Regions from separate parts of the Alkalilimnicola sp. S0819 genome, predicted to be linked through region 2. Evidence: predicted binding sites of a transcription regulator. Region 2 holds the regulator's gene; the other holds the start of a gene.
The links. Region 2 encodes sigma-54, which starts transcription at its own class of promoters, with help from an activator protein. Its sites were predicted from a motif close to TGGCANGNTNCNTGCTT; they were not measured.
Positions count from the first base shown of each region.

Region 1: glnA (glutamate--ammonia ligase) is a predicted target of sigma-54. The motif match lies at 4,659-4,675, and genes of this name have one in related genera.

Region 1 is NZ_WHIW01000015.1:58,147-65,101, forward strand. It holds gene glnG (nitrogen regulation protein NR(I)) at 1-1,080, opposite strand, end outside; gene glnL (nitrogen regulation protein NR(II)) at 1,077-2,126, opposite strand; gene GBG68_RS12075 (DUF4124 domain-containing protein) at 2,399-3,037, opposite strand; gene glnA (glutamate--ammonia ligase) at 3,196-4,611, opposite strand; gene GBG68_RS12085 (sulfurtransferase TusA family protein) at 4,792-5,022, opposite strand; gene glyQ (glycine--tRNA ligase subunit alpha) at 5,208-6,110, shown strand; gene glyS (glycine--tRNA ligase subunit beta) at 6,107-6,955, shown strand, end outside.
Region 2 is NZ_WHIW01000008.1:85,196-92,150, forward strand. It holds gene GBG68_RS08580 (HPr family phosphocarrier protein) at 22-291, opposite strand; gene GBG68_RS08585 (PTS sugar transporter subunit IIA) at 320-709, opposite strand; gene rapZ (RNase adapter RapZ) at 706-1,560, opposite strand; gene GBG68_RS08595 (hypothetical protein) at 1,577-2,086, opposite strand; gene ptsN (PTS IIA-like nitrogen regulatory protein PtsN) at 2,095-2,565, opposite strand; gene hpf (ribosome hibernation-promoting factor, HPF/YfiA family) at 2,623-2,949, opposite strand; gene GBG68_RS08610 (RNA polymerase factor sigma-54) at 2,969-4,435, opposite strand; gene lptB (LPS export ABC transporter ATP-binding protein) at 4,731-5,456, opposite strand; gene lptA (lipopolysaccharide transport periplasmic protein LptA) at 5,453-5,974, opposite strand; gene lptC (LPS export ABC transporter periplasmic protein LptC) at 5,955-6,524, opposite strand; gene GBG68_RS08630 (KdsC family phosphatase) at 6,511-6,955, opposite strand, start outside.

The sequences.
Region 1 (6,955 bases), on a different contig from region 2:
GTTCTCCAGCTGCCGCACATTGCCCGGCCAGGCGTAGGCGCTGAGGTGGCCTTCGGTCTCCGGCCGCAGGCTCTTGGGCTCGACACCCAGTTCCCCGGCGGCCCGGGCGAGGAAGAAACGTGCCAGCTGCGGGATGTCCTCGCGCCGCTCGCGCAGGGCGGGCAGCTGAATGCGGATCACGTTCAGGCGGTGGAACAGGTCCTCGCGAAAGCCCCCTTCCGCCACCCGCCGCTCCAGATTCTGATGGGTGGCGGCGACGATGCGCACATCCACCTTCAGGGAGGTGAGCCCGCCGACTCGGTAAAACTCCCCATCGGCCAGCACCCGAAGCAGGCGTGTCTGTAGCTCGGCGGGCATATCGCCGATTTCATCCAGAAAAAGGGTGCCGCCATCGGCCTGCTCGAAGCGACCCTGTCGAGTGGCGGTGGCACCGGTGAAGGCACCCTTTTCGTGGCCGAACAGCTCGGATTCCATCAGGTCTCGCGGAATCGCCGCCATGTTCAACGCGATGAAGGGCCGGTCCCGGCGCGGGCTGTGCCGATGCAGGGCGCGAGCCACCAATTCCTTGCCGGTGCCCGATTCGCCGTTGATCAACACATTGATGTGAGAGGAGGCGAGCCGCCCTATGGCGCGGAACACCTGCTGCATGGCCGGTGCCTCGCCGATGATCTCGGGCAGCGGCTCGGGCTCGGCGGGGGCTGTGCTGCTTCCCTTGCGGGTCTGCAGGGCGCGGCGCACCAGTTCCACGGCCTCGTCCAGGTCGAAGGGCTTGGGCAGGTAGTCGAAGGCGCCGCCCTGGTAGGCGGAGACCGCCGACTCCAGGTCCGAATGGGCGGTCATGATGATCACCGGCAGGCGCGGCCAGCGCTCGGCCACCTCGCTCAACAGGCCCATGCCGCTCAGCCCCGGCATGCGCACATCGCTGAGCAGCACGGCGGGCTGCTCCCGGGCGAGGGCGGTGAGCACCGTATCGGCCCGCTCGAAGCTGCGCACCGCAAAGCCCGCCTGCGCCAGGGCGCGCTCCAGCACCCAGCGGATGGAGCTATCGTCGTCGACGATCCAGACACCGGCCTCGATCATGGGTAATCCTCCAGCGGCAGCCACAGGGTGAAAACGGTGTGACCGGGCTCACTGGCACACTCGATCAGGCCCCCGTGCTGATTCACCAGGGTCTGGGAGATGGACAGCCCCAGCCCGGAACCCTGGGCACGGGTGGTGACCATGGGGTAGAAGATCTGATCCTGCAGCGGGGCGGGAATGCCCGGGCCGCTATCGATGATGTCGATGCGCGCCACCAGCTTGTGGGTGGTCTGATCGATGGTGAACTGGCGCTGGGTGCGGGTGCGCAGAACGATGCGCCCCTGCTCGCCCACCGCCTCCAGGCCGTTGCGCACCACGTTGAGCACCGCCTGGATGAGCTGGTCCGCCGCACCCCGGAAAGGCGGGATGCTGGGGTCGTAATCGCGCACGATCGCCACCTCGGGCGGCGCTTCGGCCCGCACCAGCTGGCGCACCCGTTCCAGCACCTCGTGGATGTTCACCATGCCCTGCTGGGGCGGCTGATGCGGGCCCAGCAGCCCATCCACCAGGGTCTGCAGACGATCCGCCTCGTGGATGATGACCTGGGTGTACTCCCGCAACCCGGCCTCGGGCAGCTCGCGCTCCAGCAACTGCGCCGCGCCCCGCAGGCCGCCCAAGGGGTTCTTGATCTCATGGGCCAGGCCCCGGATCAGCTCTCGGGTGGCCTTGTTCTGGGCAATGAGCTGATACTCGCGGCTGATGCGCAGATGCCGATCCAGCTGGCTGAGTTCCAGCAGGGCGTGCCCGCCGGCCAAGGGCGTGATGGTGCAGTCCACCGTCATGAGCTGGCCGTTGATCAGCAGGCGGCGCTCGCGCTCGGTGTAAGCCGCGCCGGTTTCCAATGCCTGGCGCAGCGCCTCGCCCAGGCCATCGGCGCCGGGGGCGAGCTGCTCCAGAGACTGGCCGGCGGCCTGGCGCGCGCTGGTGGCGAAGAGGATCTCGGCGGCGGGATTCATGTACCCCAGCCGGCCTTGCTCATCGAGCAGCGCCACGGCGGTGCTCAGATGCTCCTGGATATTGGGTGTGGCGCGTCGTTCGGCATTCATGGGGAATCTCGATGCAATAAGCGCACCAGCGGCGCATGGCGGCGGAGAACGCGCCACGGCGGGCGTTGGGCGGCGCGCTCAGGTGCCCAGTATAGAGAAGAGCGGTGGCGAGGCGCACCAATTTGGTGCATAAACGCGTTGCAGGCGCGGCGGGTGTCCGCGATAACACGATGGGCAGTCGGCTTCGGAGCCGCTAGCGCTCGGTGGAAAAGCGGCGAAATCGCGGCCATGAGCCGCCTCTACCGGCTACCGGGGCGTCGGCGGCTCGGCGATCATTGCAGGGGGGATCGCCCGCCCATGGGCGCGGGCGGCCGCGGTGCGCCGCCCCCGGGGGCAGGCGCGCCGGGCAGGGGGTTCGGGGCCTGGTTGTCGGCCCCGTCTCGATCTTCACCGGCCACGCTGGGCTTGTGGTAGTGGAAGCTCACGGTAGCGCTGCGGGCAAGGGTCTGCCCCTGCCCGTCCAGCACCACGGCGGCCAGGCTGTGGCTGCCCCGCTCCACGCCGGTGAGCTGGGCGGAGGGCGTGGCCACCGGCTGGCCGAAGGCGGCGCCATCGAGCAGGAACTGCACCCGGTGGCCGGGGCGCAAGCCCGGCTCCAGGGCGAGCTGCACCGGAATGGTGTTGGTGGTGTTGCGGAAGGTTTCGTCCGCGGCGGGCCGAGTGATGGCCACCCGGGCGTAGGGGGCTACGTCGGACTGCGCGGCGTCCCTGGGAGCGGCACGGCGGCCGGACGGCGCGGCCGACGGGCGCTGGCCCTCGAACTCGTTGGGCGGGCGCCGGGTCAGATCCAGGCGCTGGGCGCCCTCCACCGGCCGATCGCTGTAGTGGATGCGGCCCTGGGCATCGCGCCATTTGTAGACCTCGGCCTGGGCGAGCAGGGGCAGCAGCAGGATGAGCAAGAAGATACGCATACCGCAAAGATAGGGCATGGCGCGGGGTGCGGCAATGCGGCACGAAAAACCCCCGCCGGGGCGGGGGTGGGTGACGGTGCCGGGCCCGGAAGACACTGCGCGTTTCCCTTGGGCCGCGCTGGCGGGCGAAGGGAATCGATCCGTGTCTTCCGGGTGCCTCAGCAGCTGTAGTACATATCGAATTCCACCGGGTGCGTGGTCATGCGCAGGCGCTGGACTTCGTCCATCTTCAGCGCAATGTAGGCGTCGATGGCGTCATCGGTGAACACGCCGCCGGCGGTGAGGAACTCGCGGTCCGCGTCCAGCGCCTGCAGCGCCTCTTCCAGGGAGAAGGCCACCTTGGGAATGTCCTTCTCCTCTTCCGGCGGCAGGTCGTAGAGATCCTTGTCCATGGCATCGCCCGGGTGGATCTTGTTCTGGATGCCGTCCAGCCCCGCCATCAGCAAGGCGGCGAAGGCCAGATACGGGTTGGCGGTGGAGTCCGGGAAACGCACCTCGACACGCCGCGCCTTGGGGTTGGTGACGTAGGGGATGCGGATGGACGCGGAGCGGTTGCGGGCGGAGTAGGCCAGCAGCACCGGCGCCTCGAAGCCCGGCACCAGACGCTTGTAGCTGTTGGTGGAGGCGTTGCAGAAGGCGTTGATGGCCTTGGCGTGCTTGATCACACCACCGATGTAGTACAGCGCCATTTCGGACAGGCCCCCGTACTCATTGCCGGCGAACAGCGCCTTGCCGTCCTGGCCGATGGACATGTGCACGTGCATGCCGCTGCCGTTGTCACCCACCAGGGGCTTGGGCATGAAGGTGACGGTCTTGCCGTAGGCGTGGGCCACGTTGTGCACGGCGTACTTGAGGTTCTGCACCTCGTCGGCCTTCAGCACCAGGGTGTTGGCGCCCACGCCGATCTCGCACTGCCCGGCGGTGGCCACTTCATGGTGATGCACTTCCACGGTCTGGCCCATGGCTTCCAGCGCTTCGCACATGGCGCCGCGCAGATCATGCAGGGAGTCCACCGGGGGCACGGGGAAATAGCCACCCTTCACGCCCGGACGATGGCCCATGTTGCCGTCGGCGTAGACCCGCTCGGAGTTCCAGCCGGCTTCTTCGGAGTCGATCTTGCAGAAGCTGCCGCTCATGTCGGAGCCCCAGCGCACATCGTCGAACACGAAGAACTCGTTCTCCGGACCGAACAGGGCGCGATCGCCCACGCCGGTGGACTGCAGGTAGGCCTCGGCGCGACGCGCGATGGAGCGCGGATCACGCTCGTAGCCCTGCATGGTGGTCGGCTCGATGATGTCGCAGATGATGTTCAGCGTGGGCTCGTCGAAAAAGGGGTCGAGCACCGCGGTGGCCGCGTCGGGCAGCAGGATCATGTCGGACTCGTTGATGCCCTTCCAGCCGGAGATGGAGGAGCCGTCGAACATCTTGCCCGACTCGAAGAACTCCTCGTCCACCTCGCTGGCGGGAATGGTCACGTGCTGCATCTTGCCCTTGGTATCGGTGAACCGCATGTCCACGTACCGGATGCCTTCGTCCTGGATCTGTTTGATGACGTCTGCTGCTGTGCGAGACATTGCTCGACCTCCACTGGGGATAAAGCGATAAATTTCACGGGCTGAAGAAGCAGAAACCGTGCCAAGGCAGGCGCATCAGAAAAAACGGGCCTTTATGGTGCATGGGGCAGGCGCGCCGGGCAGACAATGCACCACGAAGAGGCAAGGGCGGCCAAAAACGCACCATTAAGGTGCAACCGCCTAGTCATCCAACTCCAGTCGTACCCGCCGAATGTCCCCCTGGCCCGGTTCGATCAGCAGCCGACAGTGGTGGCGGCCCGCCCAGTCCTCCAGCCCCGGCAGGGAATCCGGGTCGTCCAGCTCCAGCAGCAGGCTGTCCCCGGCGCAGAGCTGGCGGGCATAGGTTTCGGTGTGCAACAACGGTTCCGGTGCTCGCTGGCCGCGCAGGTCCAGATAATACTCGTGACTCATCCCGCCTCTCCGGGTCATCGGCTGTCGATCGCCCAGATATAGCCCATCCCGGGCCCAGGGGCAAAGCCGCCCCCTACATAGGGAGGCCGGGGACGGCTATACTCGCGGGCTCGGTTTTCGGCCAAAGCGCCGATGCACGCTCATAGGGGGTTTTCTTGGACACAGCCACGGGCACGGGAAGCGTGATGAGCTTCCAGCAACTCATACTGGCCCTGCAGGCGTACTGGGCCGAGCAGGGCTGCGTGATCCTGCAACCGCTGGACATGGAAGTGGGGGCGGGCACTTTCCACCCGGCCACCTTCCTGCGCGCCATCGGCCCGGAGCCCTGGAGCGCGGCCTATGTGCAGCCCTCCCGCCGCCCCACCGACGGGCGTTACGGCGAGAACCCCAACCGCGGTCAGCATTACTACCAGTTCCAGGTGGTGCTCAAGCCCTCGCCGCTGAATATCCAGGAGCTGTACCTGGATTCCCTGCGCCGGCTGGGCTTCGACCCGCTGGTGCATGACATCCGCTTCGTGGAAGACAACTGGGAATCCCCCACCCTGGGTGCCTGGGGCCTGGGCTGGGAGGTGTGGCTGAACGGCATGGAAGTCACCCAGTTCACCTATTTTCAGCAGGTCGGGGGGCTGGATTGCCAGCCGGTGATGGGCGAGATCACCTATGGCCTGGAGCGCCTGGCCATGTATCTGCAGGGCAAGGAGAGCATCTTCGACCTGATCTGGACCGAGGGCCCCGAGGGCGTGGTCACCTACGGCGATGTGTTCAAGCAGAACGAAGTGGAGATGTCGGCCTACAACTTCGAGCACGCCGACACCGAGGCCCTGTTCGGCTGGTTCGACACCTGTGAGCGCGAGAGCCAGCGCCTGATCGAAGCCGATCTGCCCCTGCCCGCCTACGAACAGGTACTGAAAGCCTCCCACACCTTCAACCTGCTGGACGCCCGCCACGCCATCTCGGTGACCGAACGCCAGGGGTACATCCTGCGGGTGCGCGCCCTCGCCCGGGCCGTGGCCCAGGCCTATCACGCCCGCCGCGAAGCGCTGGGCTTTCCGCTGTGCAAGAACAACGCTGACAAGGGGGCCGCATGAGTGTGGAAGGGCGCGATCTGCTGATCGAACTGGGCACCGAGGAACTGCCCCCCAAGGCCCTGCGCGGCCTCAGCGAGGCCCTGGCCGCGGAAATACTCAAGGGCCTGGCCGACGCCGAACTGGCCCACGCCGGCCACCACATCTACGCCGCGCCCCGGCGCCTCGCGCTGCGGGTGGAAAACCTGGCCCTGCGCCAGGCCGACAAGCAGATCGAACGACGCGGCCCGGCACTGGCCGCCGCCTACGATGCGCAAGGCCAGCCCACCAAGGCCGCCCAGGGCTTCGCCCGTTCCGTGGGCACCGAAGTCTCCGCCCTGCAGACCCTGAAGACCGACAAGGGCGCTTGGCTGGTCTACCGCGGCGAGCAGGCGGGCCGCCCCGCCGCCGAGCTCATCCCGGCGCTGCTGGAGCGCGCCCTGAACCGCTTGCCGATTCCCAAGCGCATGCGCTGGGGCGCGGGCGATGCCGCCTTCGTGCGCCCGGTGCACTGGCTGGTGCTGATGCACGGCGACGAGGTGATCGACGCCGAGCTGCTGGGCGTGCGCAGCGGCCGGGCGAGCCGCGGACATCGCTTCCATCACCCCGAGGCCATCACCCTCCGCAGCCCCGCCGACTACCCGGCGCAACTGCGTGAGGCCCATGTGCTGGTCGATTTCGCCCAGCGTCAGGCACGTATCGCCGAACTGGTGGCGCAGGGCGCGGCCAGCATCGAAGGGCGGGCCGTGGTGGACCCTGAACTGCTGGAGGAAGTCACCGCCCTGGTGGAGTGGCCGGAGCTGATCCTGGGCCGCTTCGACGAGGAGTTCCTGGACGTGCCCGCCGAGGCGCTGATCTCCAGCATGCAG
Region 2 (6,955 bases):
GCTTCCCTAGGGGGGAGGGGCTTACTCCGCCTCCTCGAAGCGCGAGGCCACCAGTTGCTCCAGGGCATCCAGGGCCTGTTCGGCGTCCTCGCCCTCGGCGCTCAGCTCCAGGCTGGTGCCGCGCCCGGCGGCGAGCATCATCACGCCCATGATGCTCTTGCCGTTGACGGTCTTCTCGCCCTTGCGCAGGCGGATGGCGGCGTCGAAGTTCGAGGCGGTGGCGACGAAGCGGGCCGCGGCCCGGGCGTGCAGGCCGAGTTTGTTGATGATGGTGATCTTGCGGCTGGGCATGGTAGCTTGTTCCTCGGGCTGTGGGCGCTCAGCAATCGACCAGCAGCACGCCGTCCTGGCCGCCGGTGAGTGCCTTGTCGCGCAGGGCGCGCAGATCCAGCGTGGGGTAGTTGAGCACGCGCAGCAGCATGGGCAGGTTGATGCCCGTGACCACGGCGGTGCCCGGGAGCGCGCGCATGCGGCAGGCGATATTGCTGGGGGTGGAGCCGTAGGCGTCGGTGAGCAGCAGCACGCCATCTCCCTGCTCCAGTCGCTCCACCAGGGTGGCGGCCTGTGCGGTCATGTCGTCCGGGTCGGCGTCCTGGGGCACGGACAGGCACTCGGCTCGCAAGGGGCACACGCCCAGGGTGCGCCGGGCGGTATCCAGCAGCGCGTCGCCGATACGGTCGTGGGTGATCAGCAGCAGGGCTACGCTCATGTGAGCTCCCGATGGCGCAGGGTCACGCCCTCGCGCTGGCCTCTGAAGTGGCGGTGCATCTGCTCGGCCAACCACACCGAGCGGTGTTGGCCGCCGGTGCAGCCCACGGCGATGGTCAGATAACTGCGGTTCTCCCGCTCGAAGGCCGGTATCCACTGGTCGAGAAAGCCCTGCATCTGCTCCAGATAGGCTACCGCCTCGCCCTGGTTCTGCAGGTACTGCTCCACCGCCGCGTCACGCCCGGTGAGCGGGCGCAGGGCCGGCTCCCAGTGGGGGTTGGGCAGGCAGCGGGCGTCGAAGACGAAATCCGCGTCGGTGGGCACGCCGTGCTTGTAGCCGAAGGACTGGATCAGCAGCGAGAGGCTGCGCTTGCCCAGCTGCATGCGCTCGCGCACCAGTTCGCGCAACTGGTGCACATTGGTGGCGGTGGTGTCCACGGTGAGATCGGCCCGCGCGAGGATCGGGGCGAGCAGTTCCCGCTCCCGGGCGATGGCCTCGGCAAGGGTGCGCTCGGGGCCGCTCAGCGGATGCTTGCGGCGGGTCTCCTTGAAGCGCTTGAGCAGGGTATCGTCGTCGGCGGTGAGAAAGAGAATCCGGCTGTGGATCTGCTGGGCTTCCAGCTCCTGGAGGATCTGTGCGAAGCGCGCCAGGTCTTCGGGACGGTTGCGCGCGTCTATGCCTACCGCGTAGCGCACCTCCTCGGTCATGCCGGTGTCGGTGATGTGCCGGCCGAAGGCGCCCAGCAGGCCCACGTGCAGATTGTCGATGCAGTAATAGCCCAGGTCTTCCAGGGTGTGCAGGGCGACAGTCTTGCCCGAACCCGACAGGCCACTGATGATAACCAGTTTCATGGGCAGGCCCCCGTGCTCAACAGCTCAATGGGCGGACAGTGGGCGGGGACAGGCCGCGCGTTGCGGTTTCCACCAGCAGTGCCAGCGGTCGTCCGGGGCTGACCGGCAGTTGCAGGCAAGGCAGGCTTTGGCCCAGGTAGGCCCGTTCGCAGTGGCGCGGTTCCAGTCGCGGCCAGTCGGCATAGTCCGCCGGTGAGGCTTTCAGTAATTCGATTTCCAGGGCGATGCTCGTTTCGGCCAGCCAGGCGCCGGGACCGAACAGGCGTGTCACCTCCAGCAGGCCCAGGCCGCGCACCTCCAACAGGCCGCGCAGCGCCTCGGGGCTGCGTCCGCGGGGGGCGCCAGGGGCCGGGTACAGTTCCACCGCGTCATCGGCCACCAGCCGATGGCCGCGTTCGATCAGCTGCAGGGCGGTCTCGCTCTTGCCCACGCCGCTCTCGCCGGTGAGCAGCACGCCCCGCCCATCCAGCGACAGCAGGACGCCGGGAATGGTCTGTACTTCGGGGCTCGTGGGGCGGATGGGCATGTCTGTGTTCAGGACGGGTTCCGGGTGGCCTGCCAGTCCAGCAGCATCTGATGGATCTGTTCGGGCGTTTCCGCGCCGCGCAGGCGCTCGCACAGCGTCTGGTCGCTGAACAGCTCCGCCAGGCTGGAGAGGATCTGCAGGTGCTCGTCGGTGAAGTGCTCCGGAACCACCAGGGCAAACATCAGGTCCACGGGTTGCTTGTCGAAGGCGTCGAAGTCCACGCCGCTCTGCAACTTGATGAAGGCGCCCAGCGCCTCGCTGCTGCCCTCGATGCGGGCGTGAGGCAGGGCGACTCCGCGGCCGAGGCCGGTGCTGCCCAGCCGCTCCCGGCTGATCAGTTTTTCGAACACCGTGTTCGCGGACAGGGTGTCGGCGTTCCGGGTAAGCAGTTCGCTGAGTGTCTCCAGGGAGCGTTTCTTGCTGGCCAGGTCCGCATCGACGGCGATGCGTTCGAGGCTGATCAGATCGACGATGTTCATTTTTTCTAGCGCGCCTATGGAAGCGGGGCGGCCCGTTTTGGGGCCGCCCCGACTGCGTTACTCGAGCGCTGCCTTCTGGGCGGCGCCTTCGCGACGGTGGTGATCGGTGAGTTTTTCCTTGTGCTTGACGACCTGCCGGTCGAGCTTGTCGATCAGCGCGTCGATGGCGGCATACATGTCCTCGTGGGTGGCTTCGGCGTGAATGCGGGCCCCACTGAGTAGCATGGTGGCTTCGGCCTTCTGGTCCAACTTTTCCACCGTGAGAATGACGTGCACATCCACCACGTTGTCGAAGTGACGCTCCAGGCGGTCGAGTTTGTCCTTGACGTAGCTGCGGAGCGCCTCGGTGATGTCCACGTGATGGCCGGTGACGTTGATCTGCATACCGCCTCCTTTGGGGTATTCAGGCGAGCCTCTTTCGCTCGGTGGATGAACCAATGTTCATGGCTTCCCTGTACTTTGCCACGGTTCGTCGGGCAACGTTAATGCCTTCGTCCTGAAGGATCTCGGTGAGCTTGCTGTCACTCAAGGGCTTGTCGGGTGCCTCGGCGGCGATGAGCTTGCGGATGCGTGCGCGGATGGCGGTGGCGGAGCACTCCTGGCCATCGGCGGTGCTGACGTGGCTGGAGAAGAAATACTTGAACTCCAGCGTGCCCCGCGGGGTGTGCATGTACTTCTGGGTGGTGATGCGCGAGATGGTGGACTCGTGCATCTCCACCTCTTCGGCCACTTCGCGCAGTACCAGCGGCTTCATGGCCTCTTCGCCGTGCTCGAAGAAGCCCTGCTGGTGGGCGACGATGAAGCGGGCGACCTTCAGCAGGGTCTCGTGGCGGCTCTGCAGGCTCTTGAGGAACCAGCGCGCCTCCTGGAGCTGGTCGCGCAGGGTGGCGCTCTCGCCACCCTTGAGCAGGCCGGCGTAGTAGTCGTTGACCCGAATCTTCGGCAGGGCATCGGTGTTCAGATCCACCTGCCAGACCCCCCGCTGCTTGCGCACGAACACATCCGGAATGACATATTGGGGCGTTTCGTCGCTGATCCGCGCGCCCGGATGCGGATCCAGGGTCTGGATCAGGGCGACCACCGCCCGCAGGCTGTCCTGGTCGAGCTTCAGGCGGCGCATCAACTGGCTGTATTGGCGCCCGGCGAGCAGTTCCAGGTGCTTGTCCACCAGCAGCCGCGCTTCGGCGAGCCAGGGGGTGTCGGGGGGCAGGGGCTCGAGCTGCAGCAGCAGCGCTTCGCGGGGCTCCCGCGCGGCCACCCCCACCGGGTCGAAGCGCTGGACGCGCTGAAGCACCGTTTCCACCTCTTCCGGTTCCACCCGCCACTCGGGGGGCAGGGCCTGCAGCACCTCCTCGGTGCCGATGTGCAGGTAACCGTCGTCGGCCACCGAGTCGATGAGGATCTCGGCGATATAGCGGTCCTTCTCGGTGAAACCGCACAGATCCGCCTGCCAGCGCAGGTGCGCGCGCAAGCCGCCCGCGCTGCCGCTCTCGTTGGCGAAGGGGTCGCGGTCGTCGAATTCGGGGCTGCTGTAGCTGGTGGAGCCGTCGTAGACGTCGTCCCACTGGCTGTCCACCGGCAATTCGTCGGGGATGTGCTCGTTGGGCTCGCTGGTATCCCGGGCGCTGTCCTCCGCGGGCTCCGGGGCGTCCCGGGCCTCGCGTTCCTCGTCGCGCTCGCGGCTGGACAGTTCCCGGTCCAGGCTGGGCTCGGTGTCTTCCTCCAGCTCCAGCATGACATTGGACTCCAGCGCCTGCTGGATCTCCAGCTGCAGGTCCAGGCTGGAGAGCTGCAACAGCCGTATGGCCTGTTGCAGCTGGGGCGTCATGGTGAGCTGCTGCCCCAGGCGTATTTGCAGACTTTGCTTCATGCCCATGGGCGTCGGTCGATGCCGCGCGCTGCGTGCCGCTGATTAGTGTGGGATGGGTACATGCTTAGCGTCCATCGTAGCCTAATTGTCACGGGGCTGGAACGGCGGGCGGGCCGCGCCGGGCCCGGGGAGGCGCTGCCCCCTTCTTTTGGGCCTCTCACCGTCTGGCGGTTCGCCGCCAAGGCGCGATGGGGCGTCGCCCTGGCCAAGGGTCTGGGCCATTCGTGGCGGGCGCCGCCTCGCCGAGGCGCGCCCGGCTGCCGCAGAGGCCTCGGGGGGATCGATCCGTGTGCCCCTAGAGCCGGAAATGCTCCCCCAGGTAGACCTCCTTGACCCGCTGATTGGCCAGCACTTCTTCGGCGCTGCCCTCGGCGATCACCGCGCCGTCCCCCAGGATATAGGCCCGCTGCACGATGCCCAGGGTCTCGCGCACATTGTGGTCGGTGATCAGCACGCCGATGCCGCGTTCGGCCAGATGGCGCACGATCTGCTGGATGTCCACCACCGAGATGGGGTCCACGCCGGCGAAAGGCTCATCGAGCAGGATGAAACGCGGGTTGGCGGCCAGCGCCCGGGCGATTTCCACTCGGCGCCGTTCGCCCCCGGAGAGCGAGATGCCCATTTGATCGCGCAGGTGGGTGACGTGGAATTCCTCCAGCAGCGCGTCCAGCTCCTGGCGGCGCTGGGCGCGGCTGAGCTCCTTGCGGGTCTCCAGCACGGCCATCAGGTTGTTGGCGACGCTCAACTTGCGGAATACCGAGGCTTCCTGGGGCAGGTAGCCGATGCCGAGCCGCGCCCGGGTGTGGATGGGCAGGCGGGTGATGTCCTGCCCGTCCAGCACGATGCGCCCGCCGTCGGCGGCGATCAGGCCGACGATCATGTAGAAGGAGGTGGTCTTGCCGGCGCCGTTGGGGCCCAGCAGGCCGACGATCTCGCCGCTCTGCAGGGCGAAGCTGGCGTCCTTGACCACGGTGCGCCCCTTGTAGCGCTTGATCAGGCCTTCGGCGAGCAGGCGGCTCATGGCGCGTCGCCCTTGTCATCTTCCTTGGGGAAGAACTTGATGCGGATACGCTGGTCTTCGCCCTCGCCGCGCTCGGCCTGCATGCGGTCTTCCTGCACCAGATAGACGATGGTCTCGCCTTCGAACTCGTCCTGGCCCTGGGTGATCAGGCCGCCCTGGAGCAGACGGACCCGCTCGGGGCCGCTGGCGTAATACTCCATGCGCGGGGCACGGGCCTTGACCGGCAGGGGCTGGTCGTCGGGCAGCTGCTGGTAGGTGGCGGGGCGGCCGTCCACGTAGGCCTTGTCCAGCTCGCCGCCCTCGGTCTGGTAGACGGTCATCTTGTCGCCGGTGATCTTCAGCGTGCCCTGGGTGAGGATCACATTGCCGGTGTACACACTCACGCCGCTGACGTTGTCCATCTCGGCGCGGTCGGCTTCCAGTTCGATGGGTTGTTCACGGTCGCTCTCGAGCGCGCCCGCGGCGAGGGGCAGCGCCAGAACCAGCAGGGCGAGGAGCTTATTGGTCTTCCGGTACATAGTGTCCCTTTACTTCGGAGAGGAATTCCACCCGGTCTTCGGCCACCCAGGCGCGGGCGCCTGTGCCCTGGATACGCGAGACGCCCTGGCGGACTTCGGTGTAGGCGTCGGTCTCGGCGTAGTCGCGGCTGGGGGTGATGCGCACGTTTTCGGTATCCAGCTCCAGCGGGCGGTTCACGGGGCTTGCCGCCCGGCGCACCGTGACTCTGCCGCGCAACTCCACCCGGTCCTCGTCGGGCCAGGCGATACCCTGCTCGGCGTGGGCGTGCCAGGTCGCGCCTTCCTCGGGATAGGCCTCCAGGCGCGGCGTGGCCAGCGTCCAGCGGTCATCCTCGGGGTAGTGGGCGACCCGGGGCGAGTCCACTTGGTAGTCCCAGCGCCCGGTGGCGTCGGTGCTGCGCAGGCGAAAGCCTTCGAAGAAGGCGTCGGGGACGCTGACGGCGGCGGCGTCGGCGGCGTCTCGTGATTCGTCGCGGTCACGGGACAGCCACCAGGCCAACGCCACCAGGATGATCAGCGTTACCGCGGGGAAGAGTCTAGTCCTGCGCATAGGCCTGCAGCATAGCGCCCAGCTCGCCCCGGGCAAGCAGGATCAGCTCACAGAGCTCGCGCACCGCCCCTTCGCCACCGGGTAGGCGGGTCTGCCAATGGCAGTGGGCGGCGAGCCAGGGGTGGGCATTGGGTACGGCCACCGCCAGGCCCACCCGGCGCGCCACCGGCAGGTCGATCAGATCGTCGCCAATGTAGGCGCAGTGCTCCGGGGCGAGCGCAAGGCCGCGCAGCAGCGGCTCCAGCGCTTCCCATTTGCGCTGCTTGCCTTGCAGGACGTGCTGAATACCCAGTTCCTCGGCGCGCCGCTGTACCTGGGGCGAGTTGCGCCCGGTGAGCAGGGCGCGCTCCACGCCCGCCTCGCGCAGCATGCTCAAGCCCTTGCCGTCGAGGATGTTGAAGGCCTTGTGCAGCTCGCCTTCGGCGCCCATG